DNA from 4 places in the Scytonema hankhaensis NUACC26 genome. Region 2 is predicted to be linked to each of the others. Evidence: riboswitches for the same ligand, from Rfam matches in the RefSeq annotation. Region 2 holds a riboswitch; each other region holds the start of a gene.

Region 1 (5,031 bases), on a different contig from region 2:
ATTCTCCACTTTAAACTCTTTGGAGATAAGCCAAATTCCAAAGTTTTATCTAACGACTGAATCATCTCTTCGACTGCAGCGATCGCCGCTTTACGAGTTGCTGGTCCTACAATTGGAAAAATCGCAGTTGCAAGAACATCTTGGTCTTTTTGAATAGAAGTATGAATGGCATTCTCCACAGTAGGAACCATAGCATCGCTCAGTTCTTTGTCTTCTGCACGCTGTGCTGCTTCTGGTAGCAATCGGCTGATATCTTCTGCTGTTATTTGTGGATTGTCTAATCTCTCGTAGATTTTCTCTAATTTTTGTGGTTCTAGACCAAAAAGCAAAGTACGAAGTTCATTTAAGTCATTTGTCATTTGTCATTTGTCATTTGTCACTTGTCATTTGTCACTTGTCACTGATTTTAATGTTCAGAATTTAAGCGGATGGCTAGTTCCGAGAAAAGATTAGCTAGAGCGTTACGGTCAGTTTTATCTATCCGGAGTTCTTGCGTTTCTCTTTTTAATAAAGCTGCTATTTCTTCATATTTTTGTCGGATATCATCCTGTAGGTTTTTAGATTGATTAAGAATCTGTTCGCGAATTTCCCGTTGGTTATTATTAGTTTGTTCCTCTAATTGTTTGAGTGCTTTTTCTAGCGATGTAATTAAATTTCTATTTTCTTCAGCTAATGATTTTAAAGCTTCACCACGTTCCCCCTGCTCATTTTTAACTCTTTTAGATAAAGATTCAATTTCGTTTTTAATGTAAACTTCTAGAGCATCTAAACGTTTTTTAGTGTCTTCTCTAAGGTTAGTATATTCTTTTACAAAACGATCTTCTATACGGGCAAATCTTTTTTCTACTTCCCGCATTTGATTGCCAAAGAGAATATCTCTAACCTTAGCTAGGTTATTACCTTCTGCAATATCAGTGCCACCAATTAACGATTTATCCATATTATGGTTTAACCCTGATTGAGCTAACTCTATTCTGTGATTGTTGTTTTGTTCCGATTCTGATGGATTCATAGACAAGATTCTATAATTAATTTGTAACTGAGTTGATTCTTTGCTGTTTTAACATATTAACTCCGTAAACGGTAATTCCTTGATATGTAGCCCCATGTCTACTAGGTAGCCTAGCATCTTTAAATGAGTGTTGCACTGCTTGAAATGGGTGTTTTATACGAGAAGTTAAAACCCTATCTTGATTTTTAGATTTATAAATTTTTAAGAATTTTTCTTAAGTTATTACAAAAGTAAAAAAGAGCTTACATGACGCTCTCTCGTCTGTTTCTGCTGCTTTTTATAAGAGAAACCGAAATAGCACGTATAAGGCAGAAGCTATGAGTTGTAATAGCATTACTGGCAAGCCATAATGTAGAAAAGTGTGGAATGAGATGCGACGCCCGTGTTGTTCGGCAATTCCTGCAGCAACAATGTTGGCTGATGCACCTACTAAAGTTCCATTTCCTCCTAAAGTTGCGCCGAACATCATAGCGTAAAAAAGTGGTAGTACTTCTGGAGGAAACTGTCCCTGAAAATTTGGTGCTAAAACTTCAGTTGATGCCAATCCAACATTAACAATGTACTGTTTGAGTAAGGGAACCATGGCTACAACTAGAGGAATATTGGGAACAACGCTAGAAAGCAACCCAATGAAAAAAATGAGAGATAACGAACCAATCAGAATGTTTTTTCCTAAAACAACTGCTAAAACTCCAGACAAACTGTTAATAACACCAGTTTTTTCTAATCCACCGATAAGTACAAAAATACTCATAAAGAATATTAAAGTACTCCAATCTACATCTCTTAGTATGTTATTAACTGTATCTATTTTACTTTGATGGGATAAAAGCATTGCTAAAGCTGCTCCTAACAAAGCAACAGCAGCAGGTGAAACAGGAGTTGGTAAATATTCTCCTGCTACGAAAAAGACTAATACGAAAGCAACTATAAATCCACCGATGGTTAAAACTCGTAGATGGTTGATTTGAGGATGTGGTAGTTGTTCGAGGTTGTCTAGATTAGTTTTCCAGATTTTGCGAAAGAGGAATGGTAATACTGCTACTATAGTAGCGATCGCGATCGCACCTCCCAAACTCAAGCGCCACAAGTAATCTGTAAAGCTAATATTAATAGCATCACCGACAATAAATGTAGCAGGATCGCCAACGATTGTGAGTAACCCCGCACTATTTGCCACAAACACCATAAGGATCAGCAATGGCACACAATTAACCCCGACTTCCTCAGCAATTGGTGGAATTAAAGGTGCTAGTAGCATAACTGTAGTAGCGTTAGGCAATACAGCACAAATAGGAGTTGTAATTGCTACAATTCCTAGCAGTAAACGATTGCCCTTACCTCTTGCAAGAATGACTATTTGAGTTGCAAGATATTCAAAAATCTTAGTAGGTTCAAATGCTCTAACTAGTACCATAACTCCAAAGAACAAACCTAATGTTCCGTGACTGTTGCTGATATAGCTAACAGCATCTTCTAAAGTCATGACATTAGTGAAAACCAATAACAATGCTCCTAATAGGGCAGCAATTGTCAAGTTTACCCACTCTGTCATAATTAAAATTATGACGCTTATAAATGTGAGAATACTGATGAGTGCTTGCCAGTTTTCCATTATTGGTTAATAGTTAGTGGTTAGTTGTTAGTTGTTATACCAATTCCCTATATCTTTGAGACAAATGCGATCCCCCCAACCCCCCTTACTAAGGGGGGCTAGGGGGGATCGTGTGTAGCAATCATTTGGTGAAATGGTATTAGTTGTAGAATAATAGAATTATAAGCATATTATCGAAATTTTAAAAAGGGAGCATCCCGTTTTAGCAAATATGCCATCAGAATGGAATTCTGGGGCTACACAAACAAAGTCCGCGTAGGCGGACGAGCGCTTGTATAGCCGCGATTTCAATCGCTCTATGTTTGTTCTATGTTTGTTCCAAATTAGGATGCTCATTACCTACTAAACATTCAGATACCCGACTTCTTAGAGAAGTTGGGTATCTGGTTTTTCACAGTAATTTAGACTTAATGAGGTAATGACAAAATACTTACCTTTAGATATATTTATTCTGAATTGAGTTTGGAATTCCCAGTACTGGACAAGGGAATTTAGAACCTAGATTTTGTACAATTGGATGCTCGATTGAGTTACACCCAAGAAACAATATATCAGCTGATTCTGAAACAACAACTCTTTTTAGTTCTGTCGCAACAAAACCAAATCGTAAATGAGCTTTGAAAGAACTTTTCCATTCGGCAGCTAAACAACTAGCTTGTCTCAATATACGTTCTGCTTGCGCGAACCTATCTACAGATTTTTCTGTTTGTGATAAGTGTGTTGAGTTATCTTGCCATCTTGTTTGGGTTACTATCCCCGTAGTCAATTCTTCCTCTGTGGAGTTTGTTAGAAAATGTGGTAATACTGTTTGTTCATTTCTGTGACAAGTCCCCGCTTCCTCTGTCGGCACAACTTCTGCAACACCACACATTAAACGATCTTCCATTACATATACGACTTGAACTGTCACCTGCGCTTTAGTAGCCAAACGTGTTTGGTGAGCTGTCAACAAAGCAATATCTAGCGCGGTATGACTGTTCGGAGAACTGTTATAGCCAACGATTAAATTTATTTCCTTCGAGGCTTGAATTTCTTCAGAAACAGATGTTTTTGGTGTTGGAAGGAGTACCATTTGATCTATCAAATCATCTCTTCCAATAGCATTTTGTAGACGCACTAACAATGGCTTAATATTCACAGTTTTCTTCTCTTAATACGAAACGACCTGATCGGGAGAAGCGGGTCTATTAATTTTGGATTTTAGATTTACGACTTTGGATTTATATTTTGGATTGAAGAAAAAACACTTTAATCTAAAATCTAAAATCCCAAATCCAAAATCTAAAATTTCTCTAGGAATCCCCAATCGAAACTGTTATATACAGCCAAAGCTTGGGGGTTCCTTCCATTGCCTACGGAGTTAGCTGACGGGCTAAGACTGGAAGGTGTCTCTCTTGAATTATGAACAATGAAGAATGAAGTGAGAAAGAGCAATTTCTTATTTATTCTTCATCCTTTACCCCTTTTCAAGATAAGCCCCAAAAATTGGTTCCTCCGCTTTAAATTTCTGAAATTTAAATTAGGCTACCCACTTTAACAATTATCAGTTATCAGTCAGTTATTAGCTAACAGTTAACAATTCTTAGTTAATACTGGTCACTGGTGAGTCCAGCGCTGCAGGCGGGTCTCCCGCCGTAGGCGACTGGCGAACCCGTAAGGGTCACTGGTCACTGTCTTACTCATCTTGAGTAAAATACTTATCTAAGAAGTTGAGGGCGTGATTGCGAAGTTCAAAATACTCTTTTGAGTTTCGCATTGCCGAGCGATCGCGTGGATGAGAAAAAGGAACTTCTAAAATTTCCCCAATTTTGGCAGATGGTCCATTAGTCATAAGAACAATGCGATCTGACATATAAATTGCCTCATCCACGTCATGAGTCACCATCATCACAGCTTGACGATGGTTTTCCCAAATATCCAACACTTGCCGCTGTAATTTCCCCCGAGTCAATGCATCCAATGCCCCAAACGGTTCGTCCATCAACAACATTTTTGGACGAATAGCTAAGGCTCTTGCAATCCCCACACGCTGCTTCATTCCACCAGAAATTTCCTCGGGGTATTTGTCTGCAGCCGCATTCAAGTTTACCATTGCCAAGTGCTCATTAACAATGCTGATTTTTTCAGATCTTGAAGCATCTTTGAGCACTTCATCCACCGCTAGTCGGATATTTTCCTTTACTGTCAACCAAGGCAACAGGGAGTAGTGTTGAAACACCATCATACGTTCAGCACCTGGTTTGCGAATTTCTTTGCCATCAAGTCTGACAGAACCAGTAGTCGCTTTCTCTAAACCCGCGACAATCTTCAAAAGAGTAGACTTACCGCAACCAGAGTGACCGATGACAGAAATATATTCATCTTCACTTATAGTCAGATTGACATTATCCAGAACAACAAATTG
Region 2 (5,031 bases):
AAAAATAATTTAGGTTTGACTCTCCATGTACCATTTTTGGACTTAGTACTGAATCATGGGGATCTACATAGAGACTCATGTAAAGGACTTAATAAAAAATAGCTAACTCACTTGTGTAGCAGTTTACATTACTGCCATTTCAGAGGTTGAATCAGGGGAAGCTGGCTCAAAATGCAATATCATAAATTGGTCTGGACGTAAACCAATCGACTCATAAGTACGCCCATTGCGATCGCTAAACTCAACTTCAAACGCAGCACCACCAGCCAAGACTTCCACCACCGTCCCTACCTGTCCGCGTAACAGGTTGTCATCGGGAAGGTCAATTGTTAATGCAACAATATCAAATAATTTGACTCTCGTCGTAGTCATCCGATCTCACCTTCAATAGTTATAGAGGATAGCAGGTTGTTAATTTTGGGATGTCAGAACCATGTTCAACAATCCAACCACTGCGAATGGTTGCACTTTTCCCTTGCCATTCTAGCAAGAAATCGAGCGTATAACGTTGCCCATATTCATCACGTCGTCCCAATTGAGCCTCATGATTTTTGACGACTTCTACCAGTACGCTGCGTAACTCCTATGCATTTTCAGCAGTCATCCCTAATGCTGCTGCAAACAATCGAGTGTGCTTACCTTCGTCATGTTCTGAATTCAAGCAATACTCACGTAGTTTACGAATGTCCACTACTGCATTCTCAGCATTTGGGATTAGCAGTAAAAGATTAAACTTACGTACTAATATATAGTAACAAAATATTCCCATTTCAGAGGTTGAATTAGGGGAAGCTGGCTATGAGACCAATTTTAGCTCCATCTCATTTCATATCACTGGTCACTGGTTACTGTTCACTGTTCCTGATGCGGGGAAGTACTTTTCTATGACTTCACCCGCAGATAAAAATAAGATTCCAGAGAAAATCCCTGCTCCCATAATATTTAATTCCGTACTTCCCAAGAGTTCTAGATGGAAATTAAAACGAGTTACGATCAATAGAGATATCGATGAACAACTACTTGCAATTAAAGATAACTTAACACTCGCTCTAGAAAAGGTATAGCGTTTTCCTCGGGAAATTAAATAAGCAGCAAAAGGAACAATAACTGCACCTACATAAGCAGCATAAAAAGCCACAATTAAACTAACAATCTCACCTCCTCTTAAGGCGACTATTAAACCAAAAAGCGCATTTCCAAAGGTTACAAGCAATTGAGTACTAATAGATACTGGTAAAATATTAAAGTCAAAAATAATCTTGCTCTGTACTCTTAATATACTACTACCAATACCGAGTGAAGGAACTAATAAAGACACAATTAATGCAATACCCAAGGGTTTGTCAGGTCCACCACCAATCCAAGATAGAATATAGGGTAATGTTTCTTTACCACCTATACTATCTGGTAAAATTCCGGCTTGATGGGCGGTTGTCACAACGGTTGAAGGTAATAAAGCAAGTAGCAATAACAAAATTCCTGCTAAAAGACATCCCTTATATAAACTTTTTACATCTTTTGCTTGAACGAGATACATTTGGTACTTCATATCTATCAGCACCAACAAAACCGTAGATAGTGTTATACCTACTGTTTTTGGCAAGCTTTCCAATTGAAGTGAATTCGCAAACTCTAAGGGCGATCGCAAATACTCAGGAAATCCTTGCAGCACCCACAGCCCGTAAAGAAGAGCCAAAAAATTGACAAATAGCAACCCTCTTAATATCCAACCTGCTTTCTCTACTGGTAATAAGGAGAGCACCGCAAACAAAGTTGCCAAAACAATCATTGAAGGTATGGGCGGGATGCCAAAGACTTTGAGGATGGAAGCTGCAGAAATTAACTGTACTGCTTCAATCCCAATCAGAGAACCCCAAGACATTAGCCCCACAAATATTTTCACTCCACTTCCATAAGCAGAACCGAGGAGAGTCCAAATTTGTTCTGTTTGCGTCCAGTAAAACTTTGCTAGTACTATAAGAGCAATTGTACCCAAGCCAAGAGAGACAGCATAAAGGCTTCCAGCCGCACCATGAGTTAGGGATTTCTCTGCTGTTCCTAGGAGAAATCCCAACCCGTAATGTGCTGAAACCAATAAAGCCGCCAGGGAGAAGGTATCTAACCTGCGGTTATTCATAATCAGTGACCAGTGACCAGTAACCAGTGACCAGTGACCAGTGACCAGTAACTAGTAACCAGTGACAGATAACTAGTACTGATTACTGTTTTAAATTTCTTCTACAATTGTAACCGGATCGTTGCTCACTTTTAGCAGTTCGTAAAGATCGTAGGCGTATAAATCCTCTTGGCTTGGCTCTTCTGTCTGACTTGTAGCTACAATTGGTTCGCCATAGCCTTTTGTTCTACCAATCAGCAAAAGTTTTTTACCCGCACACTCACCAATTTCCTTAAATTGGTTTTCTGGCAAAAAGGTAACGTGTTCGGCAAAGAATGTACGATTTTGGATAGGCATTTTATCCTCCTTAATTTGGAATTAGATCGGCTTAGCAAGAAACCTTGCTTATCGCTCTTCGATCGCGAGTTTCACGAGATGAGCTTTCACTTACATACAGGAGGATCTTAGGGATAGGCTGAATACAACCTCTACCATGGATACTCCTTCCAATGCCGACGGAGTTAGCTGACGGGCTAAGGCTGGAAGGTGCCTTTCTTTCTCCAAAGATTCGCCCCAATACGTTGGTTCCTCCGCTTCTCACCCAGTCATTTGGATTTTGCGCTCGCATGACTGGATTGAATTAGGCGACTTTCCTAATCAATACATAAAATAATACTGATATAAGGAAGCAGTCAATCTCTATTTTTATTTCTCAATGTAATCTTTACTTATAAGAATATTTGTAAAGCTTTCGCAAATAGAATTCGGGGTTATACAGGCAAAACTTTTATACTTCTACCCTCATTCTTTATCCTTTCTAATGAAGCCGATCTCAAAGCTAGATCTGCGCTAACGTAGGGGATGAACCTCTATTAATGCGTCATCACAGGTTAAATCGTTATTTAAGTCAGGGAGAAACATGAGGTTGCGGTCTATCTAAAGGTCAGGAGTTGGCTATGTATGAACTAGTTCAAACTGTGTTAAACAGTGATGAGAAAACGGCTCTGCGTCAGTTGGTCTACGATCTAAGTGCTTCTGGGAAGAAATACTTCCTAAGAACCGAAATTTTGCAAACTTTTGCCGACTTTTGCAACCACTCGCAAAAGCCAGCGTACTTTTTTCACTCTTCTTCTCTAGGCAAACTGATTCACTACACTCATGAAATCATTCTAGAGGAGGAAAGTGCCTGGTTCCTTCTCCGACCTCGCATAGGTGTCCAAGAAGCTTGGCGATTGGGGGCAAATTTGACAAGCTTTGAACAAATGACTCCGCAAGAACTACTGAATGTGCGCGATCGCCGTGTCGAGCGCTACCATCCTCAAATCTTAGAAATAGACTTCCGCCCCTTCCATCACGGTTCTCCCAAAATTGACGATCCCAGAAATATCGGTCAAGGGTTGGGGTTTCTCAATCGTTACTTGTGCTCGCAAGTGCTGACAGCTCCTGATTATTGGTTGGAAGTCCTGTACGATGTTCTCAAACGACGCCAGTATGATGGCGTTCCTCTACTCATTAACGGTCGCATTCACTCAGGAACTCAGCTCGCCCAACAAGTTAGAGTAGCTATTGGTTTGTTGAGCGATCGCCAACCAAGCGAACCCTACGAAAAATTCCGCTATGAATTGCAAGACTTAGGTTTTGAACCAGGTTGGGGAAACACTGCATCCCGCGTACTAGAAACCTTAGCACTTCTCAATCGACTCATTGACACTGCTGAACCCGCCATTTTAGAAGCCTTTGTTGCTCGCGTTCCCTCAATCTTCCGCGTTGCTCTTGTTTCCGTACATGGTTGGGTTGGACAGGAAGGAGTGATGGGAAGACCCGAAACCGCAGGTCAAGTCATCTATATTCTCGAACAAGCCCGTAGTTTAGAAAACAAACTGCGAGAAGAAATCCAATTGGCTGGGCTAGATGTGCTTGGGATTCAACCCCAAGTGACTATACTCACTCGCCTGATTCCTAACTGCGAAGGAACCCAATGTAACTTGCGCTTAGAAAAAGTTCAAGGTACGGAGAATGCTTGGATTTTGCGAGTTCCTTTTCTAGATGTTAATCCCAATATTACGCAAAACTGGATTTCTAAATTTGAAATTTGGCCTTATCTCGAAACGTTTGCCTTAGATGCGGAACGAGAGTTACTAGCACAATTTCAAGGTAAACCCGATCTAATTATCGGTAACTACAGCGATGGTAACTTAGTTACTTTTCTTTTAGCACGTCGTTTAAAAGTCACTCACTGTAACATTGCTCACTCTCTAGAAAAACCCAAACACTTATTCAGCAATTTGTATTGGCAAGATTTAGAAGACAAATACCACTTTTCGGCGCAATACACCTCTGATTTGATAGGTATGAATGCAGCAGACTTTATTGTGACATCAACCTATCAAGAGATTGTAGGCACACCCGACACTATGGGTCAATACGAGTCATACAAAAACTTTACAATGCCACAGTTGTACCACGTTGTTGACGGAATTGACTTGTTTAGTCCCAAGTTTAATATGGTACCACCAGGGGTAAACGAACATGTTTTCTTCCCCTACAATCAAAAAGAAAACCGCGACCCCAACCTTCAATCGCGAGTTCAAGAACTACTTTTCACTCGCGAAGACTCAAACATTCTGGGGCATTTAGAGAACGCAAACAAGCGACCCATTTTTGCTGTTGGTAGCGTCACTCCTATAGATAACCTTGCGGGATTAGCAGAATGCTTTGGTCGAAGTCAAGATTTACAAGAACGTTGTAATTTAATTATCCTCTCTGACAAATTACATTCAGAGCAAGCGCTCAACTCAGACGAAGCAGGAGAAATCGAACGACTTCATAACATTATTAATGAATACAATCTCCACGGACGCATCCGTTGGGTAGGTATGCATCTTCCCCTGATGGAAATTGGAGAAGCTTATCGC
Region 3 (5,031 bases), on a different contig from region 2:
CATCGCCTTAACTAAAGAGCGATAGGTTTTAGGATAATTGACGATAAACGATTCCATCACACCCAAAAGTCTATCTGGATGTCCCAACCAGACTTCTTTGCCTTGAGCAAAGGTAAAACCCACGCCTTCATTACCAGTAATGGCACGAGTATTCCAAGGTTCTGCCACCATATAAGCTTGCATCGCCCCAATCCGCACGTTGGTCACCATTTGTGGTGGCGGAACAATGATGACTCGAAATTCTTTAAAGGGATCGACTCCCGCAGCAGCCGATATATAACGAATAAAGTACTCGTAAATGGCAGAACTGAGAACAACTGCCCAAACTTTTCCTTCTGTTGGTTGTTTTTCAAAAAAAGCTCTAAAATCGCGACCAAACTCTTCCAAAGCTTTATCGCCATATTGTGCTTTGTACTCGTACCACGGGCGCAGTCCAAAATCCCACATAGCTTTATTCATTGTCATGGCATTTCCATGACGATGTATTGTCATGGCTGCACATAACGGAGCGTGACGAGCACCTTCAGCACCAATTCTGGCATTGGTTACAGCACCAGACACAACGGGAGAGGCATCAAGGCGACCAAAAATAATTCCGTCACGAGATGTTGCCCAACTAGCCTCCCGATTGAGTTTCACGTTTAGCCCGTATTTACGGAAAAAACCTTTTTTCCAAGCAATAGCAAAAGGCGCACAGTCATTAACAGGGACATAACCAACGGTAAGATTTGGTTTTTCTAATGTTTTAGAATCAACAACAGGTTGAACAGCAGCAGCTTCTTCTGTTAGTCCTTTAGCACTGCGGTCTCCGGAAATAGCACATGACGACAACGCCATTCCAGCTGCTGTTGCTCCTATTCCTACCAAAAACTCCCGTCGATGCAAAATATTTTCGTTATCAGCGTTGTTCATAAGCTACTCTTATTAGTTAATTTTTCAGGGTTCTACTATCTCCTGTAGGGGCGCGGCGGCCTTGCGCCCCTACTAACCCTAATTAACTTGCTGTTGTTCCCGGACGACGAGTGACTAATTCTTGAATTTTGCCTACTGCAAAATCAAGCAATAATCCAGTTAAGCCAATGACCAATACAGCTAAGAATACTGAACTCAAGTTAAGACGACTCCACTCATCCCAGACAAAAAAGCCGATTCCAATACCACCAGTTAGCATTTCTACAGCAACGATTACCAGCCAAGCAATTCCCAAGCTGATCCGCAAGCCAGTAAAGATATACGGTAGACTAGCAGGCCAAATAATTTTCGTAATTCGCCGCCAACGGGGCATTTCCAGGACTCGTGCTACATCTATATAATCTTTGGGAACACTTGATACGCCCAATGCAGTATTGATGATTGTTGGCCACAAAGAGGTGATGAAAATAACAAAGATGGCGGATGGATCTGCCAAATTGAAGATTGCCAAGGCTATTGGCAACCAAGCCAAAGGAGATACAGGCTTAAAAATTTGAATGACTGGATTCAAAGCAAGCATTGCTGATTTAGACATTCCAATCAAAAAACCTAGGGGAATTGCGACCACAGCACCTAGTAAAAAACCTAGCAATACCCGTCGCAAGCTTGCTATCAACAACCATCCAATTCCTAAATTGCCTGGTCCTCTTTGATAAAACGGGTTCAGGATGTAATCCAAGTTGGCAACCAATGCTTCAGGTGGGGTAGGCATTAATTCATGATTGACAAGAGCAATAACCCACCACAGTAGGATAATTGCTAAAAATCCGATCGCTGGTAATATAACCGTTTCTTTCACCAGTACGGGTTTTGTTTTTTTCCAGGCTGCTTGTCCAGCAACTGCAATAATTGCAGCTATGTTTAATTGAAACACTCTGCTTTACCTCACCAGACTTGAATTGCGGGTACAAAAAACCGAGCAGTACCAGCCAGGATACTGATGAGATTCAATAAAGATTATTGTCTCTTCAGTCTCCTCTCAGTGCCTACGAAGTTAGCTGACGGGCTAGAGTTGAGAGATCCTCCCCCTGAGAAAGATTAAGTATAAAGTCTGAAGGATGAAGTTACTACTGTCCCCTTTTTTTATCCTTTATGCTTTATCCTTTACCCTTTCTCAGGATACGCCCCTTTGGATGGTTCCTCCGCTCCAGCTAATGCAAACTTACGATTAACCGGATTAAGCTGACTTACTCTTAAATTTTAGATAAATGTAACATCGCTACACAGTACCGTCAAGGTATCGAAAGATAGAAGATTTTATTTTACAGTTGACTGCTGTTTGCTATTTTCAGATGACTTTCTCTCTTCGAGTGTAAATATTTGATAAGAATTGTGTAATGAGTATAATTTACATATCGCTCACTTTAAAAAATCATGATATTAACAGCTTTTTTATTTATATTAACTCAATACTGTATATAGCAATCCTATTTGATTTGTGAAATACAAGTAGGTAGGTTCATATCTTGCATCACCGTTTTTTTGAAAAAATAATTAGGCTAAAAAGCTGATTGTTTCGTAGGTAGGGAAGACAGCCCACCGTTTCCTGCCTCAAGGGAGGTGCAAGATGTCAGTAGGGCAATGCCCACCACTGAAGCTTTTGGTGGGCATTGCCCTACCTACAGTGCTCAACATTTTTGACGAATGATTTAGGATTGCTATATATTTATATCATTAATGAAAAATTTTAACCACTATATAGTAGGTATTACCAATCAAAAGCATGATTTTATGGACAATATTTACCATAAGTACATTTCACTAATGGAATATGATTGCTATATTTAGATGTTGTCGAATTACAAGAAATGAAAGATTTTAGTCAATTACTAGAGAACAAAACTCAAATAATTGTAGAAGAGTGGGTGGAAGCTGTTCGAGAAGACAAAAAAATTACCATCACAAAAAATCTCTCACGCTCAGCTATCCAGAATCATCTTGGTGATATCCTCAACGCCCTTGCAGATGTACTTGCGAAAAGTCCACAAGATGAGGAAATGAAACGGATCGTTCAAGAAAGTTTGAATCATGGAATTTTGAGAGCAGAGCAAGGTTATGACGCAGCAGAAATTGCACGAGAATACTGCATCCTACGAGATATTATATTTAAGACAATTGAACCAGAATTTTTACAAGCATCTGTACGGGAAGTGTTACGAGCAGTACGAGTTATTGATATGGTGTTGGATGAAGCGATCGCATCTTGTTTTCAAAGTTACACAGAACAGCGCCTGACAGAACTACAACACCTACAAAACCAGTTAAGTCTTAACAATCAAGAACTCACACGCTTAGTGCGGTCAAATCAAGATAATTTATCCTATCTAGCACACGAACTCAAAAGCCCTTTAACTTCAATCATTGGTTACTCGGATTTATTTTTACGCTTGCAACGAAAGCACTCAGATGTAAAAGATGAAAAAGAAGAAAAGGACAATTTCACAAATTTAGAACACATCGAGAGAGTTTTGCGTAGTGGCAGACAATTACTTCGGATTATCAATGATGCATTAGAAATTTCTCGTTATGATGCAGGGGAGATGAAATTGCACCCCGAATTCATTAATCCATGTGAATTGGTCAAAGGCGTTCATGAAATGTTGGAGTCTTTAGCAACCAATAAAGAGTTACAAATACTTATCGAGCTTCAAGAAGCGCCTCAACTAGTTTACACAGATCCATTGCGATTACAACAAATATTAACAAATCTTCTAAGTAACGCAATTCGCTATACCGATCGCGGAACTATTAAAATAAAATGTGAAATTCTGAACGATAGTCAGTGGGTAATTTCAGTTTCCGATACAGGCGTTGGTATTGAGCCAGAAAACCAAGCCCAAATTTTTAAACCCTACTTCCGTATTGGTATCGGAGATCAACTATCCTACCTTTCCGATAGCACTGGTTTGGGTTTGGCAATAGTGTTACGGTTAGTGAAACTCCTACAAGGAGAAATTAATGTTGTATCACAAGTGGAAGTTGGCTCAACTTTTACAATAATTTTGCCATTAGAAGTGAATTGAAGAGAATTTTTGTAAATAGTTCAAAAACTACGAAAAATCCTTAGAGGTTGTTTAAAAAGTAGTTACTCCCTTCCCGCTATTTGATTATCTAAACACCTAGGGTAGCAGTGCTCACCAAAGCGCGAATGGTGGGCAGTGCCCACCCTACAACTTAAAAAATATCTACAGATTTTCCTATAAAAATAAACTCTATTTTTTGTATAGCATAGATTAGATTATAACGAGGTTAATAATAAATTAACAATTAAATAAAAACTAGTAAAGCAATCGTAAATATAACTTTTGAATAGGGTACATAATACTTCTGTCGGATGATGCTGATAGAAAAGGTATAACTTCATATTTAAAAGTCAGAGCCAGAAAAAATATCCCTATTGAGAGAGAAAACATCCTTTTTCTTGCTAATCTATCCCTGTTTTTGAAGCAGAATAATTGCAAAAAATATTGCAATTATTTTGTTATTAAAAAATAATAAAAGCCGTAATTTTATACGGTATAGGTGGCAGAAATAGGTTTGTATTACTAATTCCTGTTGTTCTTATTAAGAGGCAATTCAATGTCTAAGTTTTCCAGGAGACAACTACTAGCTTTTTTTGGAGCAAGTGCTGGCGCAACACTACTATCTCCTATGTTGGGAGACCACTTTTTTGGCAACAGTCCTAGCATTGCTGCTGATGGTAGTATACCTTTGAAATTTACTCCACTCCGTTTGCCGCATCCTTTACCAATTTACACTCAGCAAAAAAGCTATTTATCAACAGGAATTGAACAAGGAAATATTTTAGAACCTTCTGCTAATGCAGCATTAAGTACTTACACTGTTATTGACGACGTAGTAGTACCACCAGAATATGAAAGGTATGTAATTGTAGCATGGGGCGATCGCGTTTTCCCCAATAAAGAAGAGTACTTTGGCTACAACAGTGACTACACGGGCTTTATTCCTATTAATGGTAGAAACCTCAACGATGGCTACCTTTGGAACAATCACGAGTACATATCTTACCCTATTACCGCTACCGTACCTGGTTTTACA
Region 4 (5,031 bases), on a different contig from region 2:
AACACACCCGTTCCACAACACACCCGTTCCACAACACACCCGTTCCACAACACACCCGTTCCACAACACACCCGTTCCACAACACACCCGTTCCACAACACACCCGTTCCACAACACACCCGTTCCACAACACACCCGTTCCACAACACACCCGTTCCACAACACACCCGTTCCACAACACACCCGTTCCACAACACACCCGTTCCACAACACACCCGTTCCACAACACACCCGTTCCACAACACACCCGTTCCACAACACACCCGTTCCACAACACACCCGTTCCACAACACACCCGTTCCACAACACACCCATTCCACAACACACCCGTTCCACAACACAATTTATTCATGTATTACAGTCAACAGAAAATCGCTATAGACCACAGATGTAGGGGCGCAAGGCATTGCGCCCCTACAAACGGTATGGTTCATTGAGGTGAAAACTGTTGTAATACAGTACGGGCGAGGACGCCCGTACCACAAAAGTAAGAATTGTGTCGTTATGCTTGCAATGCGACTTCACTCTTCCCCGATTCTGAGGAAAGAGTTGTAGGAACTTCTTCTATTTCTACTCGTACCCATTCAGAGTATACATCTTCTAAAAATCTGCTGCGGTCTTGGCTTCCGTTGGAAATCTCTCTGACTTTGAGAGTTGTTACGTACACTCCTTGTACGACTTCATGCCCGTAACCGACAACTTGACCAATTAGTCCAGTAACCTGATGGCGTGTATAGTCACCAATCTCTAACATTGTCATGACTCCTTAACTGAATAGACTTTACGGTTGTTTGTACTTACGCTACAAAATGTTGGTTATCAGTGGAAAAGTTATGATTCGAGGCGGCGAAATGATTGCGGTTTCCCTCCCTCATAAGTTGATTAGGAAATAGTAGTTATTAAGCAACAGCTGGAGCTTTCTTCTCGCGTGAAGGGACAACTTCCGGTAACAGATGAGTGTAAAGATGAGTTAATCTAGAGGCAACACTTTGCCAGCTAAAAGCAATTTCGACACGCTGTCTACCTGCTTCACCAAGGCGATCGCGCCATTCTGGATTTTCTAGAATTCGGTCAATGGCTACGGCAAAAGCATCTTCATCTTTGGGAGGAGCAAGCAATCCCGTAACCTCGGGTACTACTGTAAATTGCAATCCACCAACATTACTGGCTACAACTGGGGTTTGGCTAGCCATCGCTTCGATAGCAACTAAACCAAAAGGTTCGTAATGACTGGGGACAACACACACATCAGCCGCAGCGTAGTAAGAGGGCAAAATAGTCTCATCAAGCCGTCCTGGAAAGGCTGTGCAATTTTCTAATCCAAGTTCAGATACAATACTGGCTATGCGATCGCGTTCGATTCCATCACTATAACCGGGACGACTACCGCCTCCAATAATTAACTGCAAGTTACCCGTACCGTGCAAACTCGATTTTGCAAAAGCTCTAACGAGTGTTTCAATACCTTTACGTTTATCGAAGCGCCCGACATAGAGCACCACTTTTGCATCAGGAGCAATCCCCAATGCTTGACGTGCTACAGATCGTTCAATTGAGCCAAATTTCTCAATATCCGTACCGCAAGGAATGACTTCTATGCGTCCAAGACAGGAAACAAGATTTCGCATATGTTCCTGTTCTTGGGGGCTAGTGGCTACAACTCGATCTACACTCTCCAGACAATTTTTTTCCACAGCTAGTCGGATACTAGCTATTGCTGGTATATCAGTGACACTACGGTACTTCACTGCTCCTAGTGAATGGTATGTATGCACTTGGATCAATGGTTGACGCTTTTTCAGTTCCATTCCCACCCAGGAAGACAACCAATAGTGAGTGTGAACCAGAGAATACTGAAAACCTTGATTTTGTTGGAATGCTTGAAACTCTGCAATAAATTCAGGTAAACGATCCAGTAGACTATCGCGACCTATAAACTCCATGGGACCAGCTTTGAGTCGAATTGTTCGACAGTTAGTTCCATGTTGAATGATAGCTGCTTGTTCGGGACTGCTACGGCGAGTGAACATATCCACTTGCCAACCTTTTTGAGCTAATGCATAACCCACCTGACGGACGTATACGTTTTGTCCACCAGCCTCTTCTTGTCCTATTTCTGCAGCAGGATCTCCATCCACAGAAATCAAAGCGATGCGATGCTTTTTTGTCAGTAGCATAGTTAAACTTCACTCTTATGGCAATCTTTCCTACCTTAAATATCTGAATCAAGGTAGCGTAACCCCTTATCCAAAGCTAAGGGCAGGTACAACGAAGCGCACAGATACCAGCCAAGGATACCGACGAGAACAAAGCATTACTTGCTTAAGAATGCTGTTCGCTCAGTCTCCTCTCAATGCCGACGAAGTTAGCTGACGGGCTAGGACTGAGAGATGTCCCTCTTTTGAAGGATCAAGTGAGAAAAAGGATTTCTTATTTATCCTTTATACTTAAGCCTTTATCCTTGTGCAAGATTAGCCCCAAGGGTGGTTCCTCCGCTCCACGTTTACCTGTGGGAACACTATGTTTAAGGTAAACCGTGAACTAGGCAGACCGAATCTCTATTGTTAAGAATTTAACTTGTAACCTTCACATAAGTCAACCTTTTTTAAGGAAGACTTCTTTAAGCAACCAGCATTGCTACTCTCCAATACGTATTATTGCAAGTTTTGTAATTCTGGTAACCGTTTAACAAAGCTAGCTTGGTACAACGAGTTATGGGTGAACAATTATGAAGTCCGACCTGCATCTAAGATATATCCTTCATAGAAATAAATTTCAAATGCTTAACATAAGTTAGTATAATTACATGAATTTTCTTTAAAGACAACTCTATGAATTACTCTATTCATCTATATTATTTTTCTATCTATCGATAGATGTAAAAACTATATTGATTCCATCCTGTGGGGTGGGCATTGCCCACCAATATCAATTCTCCAAATGATTGCTATACACGATCCCCCATTATCCACGCCCTTACGGGTATGTGTAAGGCACACGCTATATGCAAGGCACACGCGAACGCTACCAGCACTGGTCTCACCGTCCAACGCAATAGCTTCCCTTAAAAAGGGGGACTTTAAGTACTTTCCCCCTAATCCTGAATATGAATCTTGCAGAAGCGATTGTTGACAATCAACTCCTCTGAGTCTACTAATTCTATTATTTGTCCAGTACAAGTTACTTCCTTATCATCAATCCAAACTTGTTGTGGTTGGATTCCGTGTATATGTAAGCTTATCGATCTATAGGGAAAAGGGTACTTACCTTCTGTTGTCCAAACGATTTCTAAATTGTTCTCAAAACGTGTTATCGCAAATTTATGCAATCTCGAATCTCCATAACCATCACCTGCATCAGAGTAAAGAAGATTTTCACTATTGCCTTCTATAGGAGGGTAAATATGCAGAGTTAATTGCTTTTTCTCCTCCATAGGTAAAATATTCCCTGCCAAAACTAACAGAGGAATTTGTTCTAGGGTAAATATTATGCGCTTCGCGATGATCCCCGCCCCTGCCTTCCATATAATGTTGTGTGACTTTAGGAAGCGAGCGATCGCCCCAAACAATAAAAGCAGCTGGTTCATTCATATCGTACCAGAATCCTGCAACACCCACATCTAGCAGATACTGATATTGGCGACTCCACCATCCACGAACTTTGGGGTTAGTAAAATCTGGAAATACACACCAACCAGGCCAAACAGGAGCAACAACAAGTTTCCCGTTGGGGAGTTTGCAAAAGCCGTCCAGTATTTGACCTTCTAAAAACAAATTACTATGACGGCTGTACTTAATACCTGGATTTAGAATAGCAATAAACTGTACCCCAAGTTCTTTGAGTTCTTGTGTAAAACTTCCTAATTTAGGAAAGCGATCGGGAGCGATAGTAAACGCTCTATTACCAACTTGACAATCTATATCTAAATGAATAGCACTCAAAGGTAAATTGCGATCTTGAAATGCTTGAGCTTCTTCCCGAATTTTTTCTTCTGTACGGTATCCCCATTTAGATTGGTGATAACCTAAAGCCCAGAGAGGAGGTAAAGCCGCACGCCCAGTTAATTCTGTATAACGTTCTAAAAGTTGAGCCGGTACGCCATAAGTAAAGTAGTAACGCAGCGATCCCCCTGCAAAATCAGCAACAGCAATTTCCCCAAAGGTAAAATAAGCGTCAAAAGAGTTTTCATAAAAAATCAGATAACTGCCAGAGGAATGCAAACCTAAATATACGGGAATACATATATACATTGGAGCTGAACCAGGGCCATACATGCCCGCCGCATCATAGTTCCACATCCGATATGTTTTTGGTTGTTGCTTCTCATCTTTAGCAGCACGTAAGTTAAGATAAGAAAACCGTTCCCCAAGCCCGTATATTTGTTCTTCTTGTCTTAGTTGTGCTTGATGTAACCATCCTTCGCTTTTACGAGAAGGAGGTAGTTCTTCACGTAAGATTTGTCCTGAAGAATCGCAAAACTTTAAACTACCATCTTCTTTGACAATAACTTTTAATTTAGCACTAGATATGGAGTAACCATTTTCTGTCTCTGCAAATTGAGTTTTCACCTCTTGCCAATCCTGTCGAGCAATGGCATAAGGAATAGGTGATATACCAGGTTTCCAATCAACTCGAACAAAATCTTCAGTCAAAAAACAAATTTCTAATTCTGCAAGTTCAAAATAGAAATTAGCACCTCTGTCTGTAAGTTCGGTACGAATAAGTTCTCCAGGCTTGTCAAATCCTATTTCTGTAGAACGCTTGAAAAATTCCCGTTCTATATTATCTCGTTTGCGAGAATAAAGAAATGCGTGAGGCGTGCATTTAAAGTAAAAAAGTATTCCCAGCCAGTGGCTGGGAACGAGGTGGGAAGTTATGCTTTGCCCATTGCTTGGCTCACATCCACAGGTGTTTGGTATTGCTGATTTGGCAAATTCCTAAAAGCCCGAAGTACTCCTTCGTCTACACCTTTTTCCTCGGCATAAAAAATTAAATCTTTCTTGCTTACCGGGTATTGAACTTCATTCAAGC

What was found. A riboswitch is a leader RNA that binds a small molecule or an ion and turns the genes downstream of it on or off. The one in region 2 is predicted to bind cyclic di-AMP.
Region 1: linked by a shared signal. The riboswitch ahead of ACKTT2_RS05675 (adenine nucleotide alpha hydrolase family protein) and the one ahead of ACKTT2_RS34460 (hypothetical protein) in region 2 are both predicted to bind cyclic di-AMP.
Region 3: linked by a shared signal. The riboswitch ahead of ntrB (nitrate ABC transporter permease) and the one ahead of ACKTT2_RS34460 (hypothetical protein) in region 2 are both predicted to bind cyclic di-AMP.
Region 4: linked by a shared signal. The riboswitch ahead of ACKTT2_RS30555 (glycosyltransferase) and the one ahead of ACKTT2_RS34460 (hypothetical protein) in region 2 are both predicted to bind cyclic di-AMP.

The regions. Positions count from the first base shown of each region.
Region 1 covers NZ_BAACAP010000114.1:3,636-8,666, forward strand. The annotation lists gene ACKTT2_RS05660 (OmpA family protein) at 1-359, opposite strand, end outside; gene ACKTT2_RS05665 (hypothetical protein) at 407-1,012, opposite strand; gene ACKTT2_RS05670 (ArsB/NhaD family transporter) at 1,290-2,627, opposite strand; gene ACKTT2_RS05675 (adenine nucleotide alpha hydrolase family protein) at 3,064-3,765, opposite strand; cyclic di-AMP (ydaO/yuaA leader) riboswitch at 3,962-4,163, opposite strand; gene ACKTT2_RS05680 (ABC transporter ATP-binding protein) at 4,303-5,031, opposite strand, start outside.
Region 2 covers NZ_BAACAP010000229.1:53,907-58,937, reverse strand. The annotation lists gene ACKTT2_RS34475 (DUF4926 domain-containing protein) at 124-372, opposite strand; partial or broken gene ACKTT2_RS34470 (DUF6883 domain-containing protein) at 392-769, opposite strand; gene ACKTT2_RS34465 (SLC5/6 family protein) at 839-2,137, opposite strand; gene ACKTT2_RS34460 (hypothetical protein) at 2,228-2,473, opposite strand; cyclic di-AMP (ydaO/yuaA leader) riboswitch at 2,612-2,747, opposite strand; gene ACKTT2_RS34455 (sucrose synthase) at 3,073-5,031, shown strand, end outside.
Region 3 covers NZ_BAACAP010000114.1:9,378-14,408, forward strand. The annotation lists gene ACKTT2_RS05685 (ABC transporter substrate-binding protein) at 1-912, opposite strand, end outside; gene ntrB (nitrate ABC transporter permease) at 995-1,846, opposite strand; cyclic di-AMP (ydaO/yuaA leader) riboswitch at 1,941-2,166, opposite strand; gene ACKTT2_RS05695 (sensor histidine kinase) at 2,781-3,995, shown strand; gene ACKTT2_RS05700 (PhoX family protein) at 4,552-5,031, shown strand, end outside.
Region 4 covers NZ_BAACAP010000221.1:21-5,051, forward strand. The annotation lists partial or broken gene ACKTT2_RS30545 (hypothetical protein) at 1-352, opposite strand, end outside; gene ACKTT2_RS30550 (hypothetical protein) at 503-754, opposite strand; gene ACKTT2_RS30555 (glycosyltransferase) at 900-2,177, opposite strand; cyclic di-AMP (ydaO/yuaA leader) riboswitch at 2,340-2,525, opposite strand; gene ACKTT2_RS30560 (DUF5110 domain-containing protein) at 3,095-3,433, opposite strand; gene ACKTT2_RS30565 (TIM-barrel domain-containing protein) at 3,378-4,652, opposite strand; gene ACKTT2_RS30570 (DUF2795 domain-containing protein) at 4,874-5,031, opposite strand, start outside.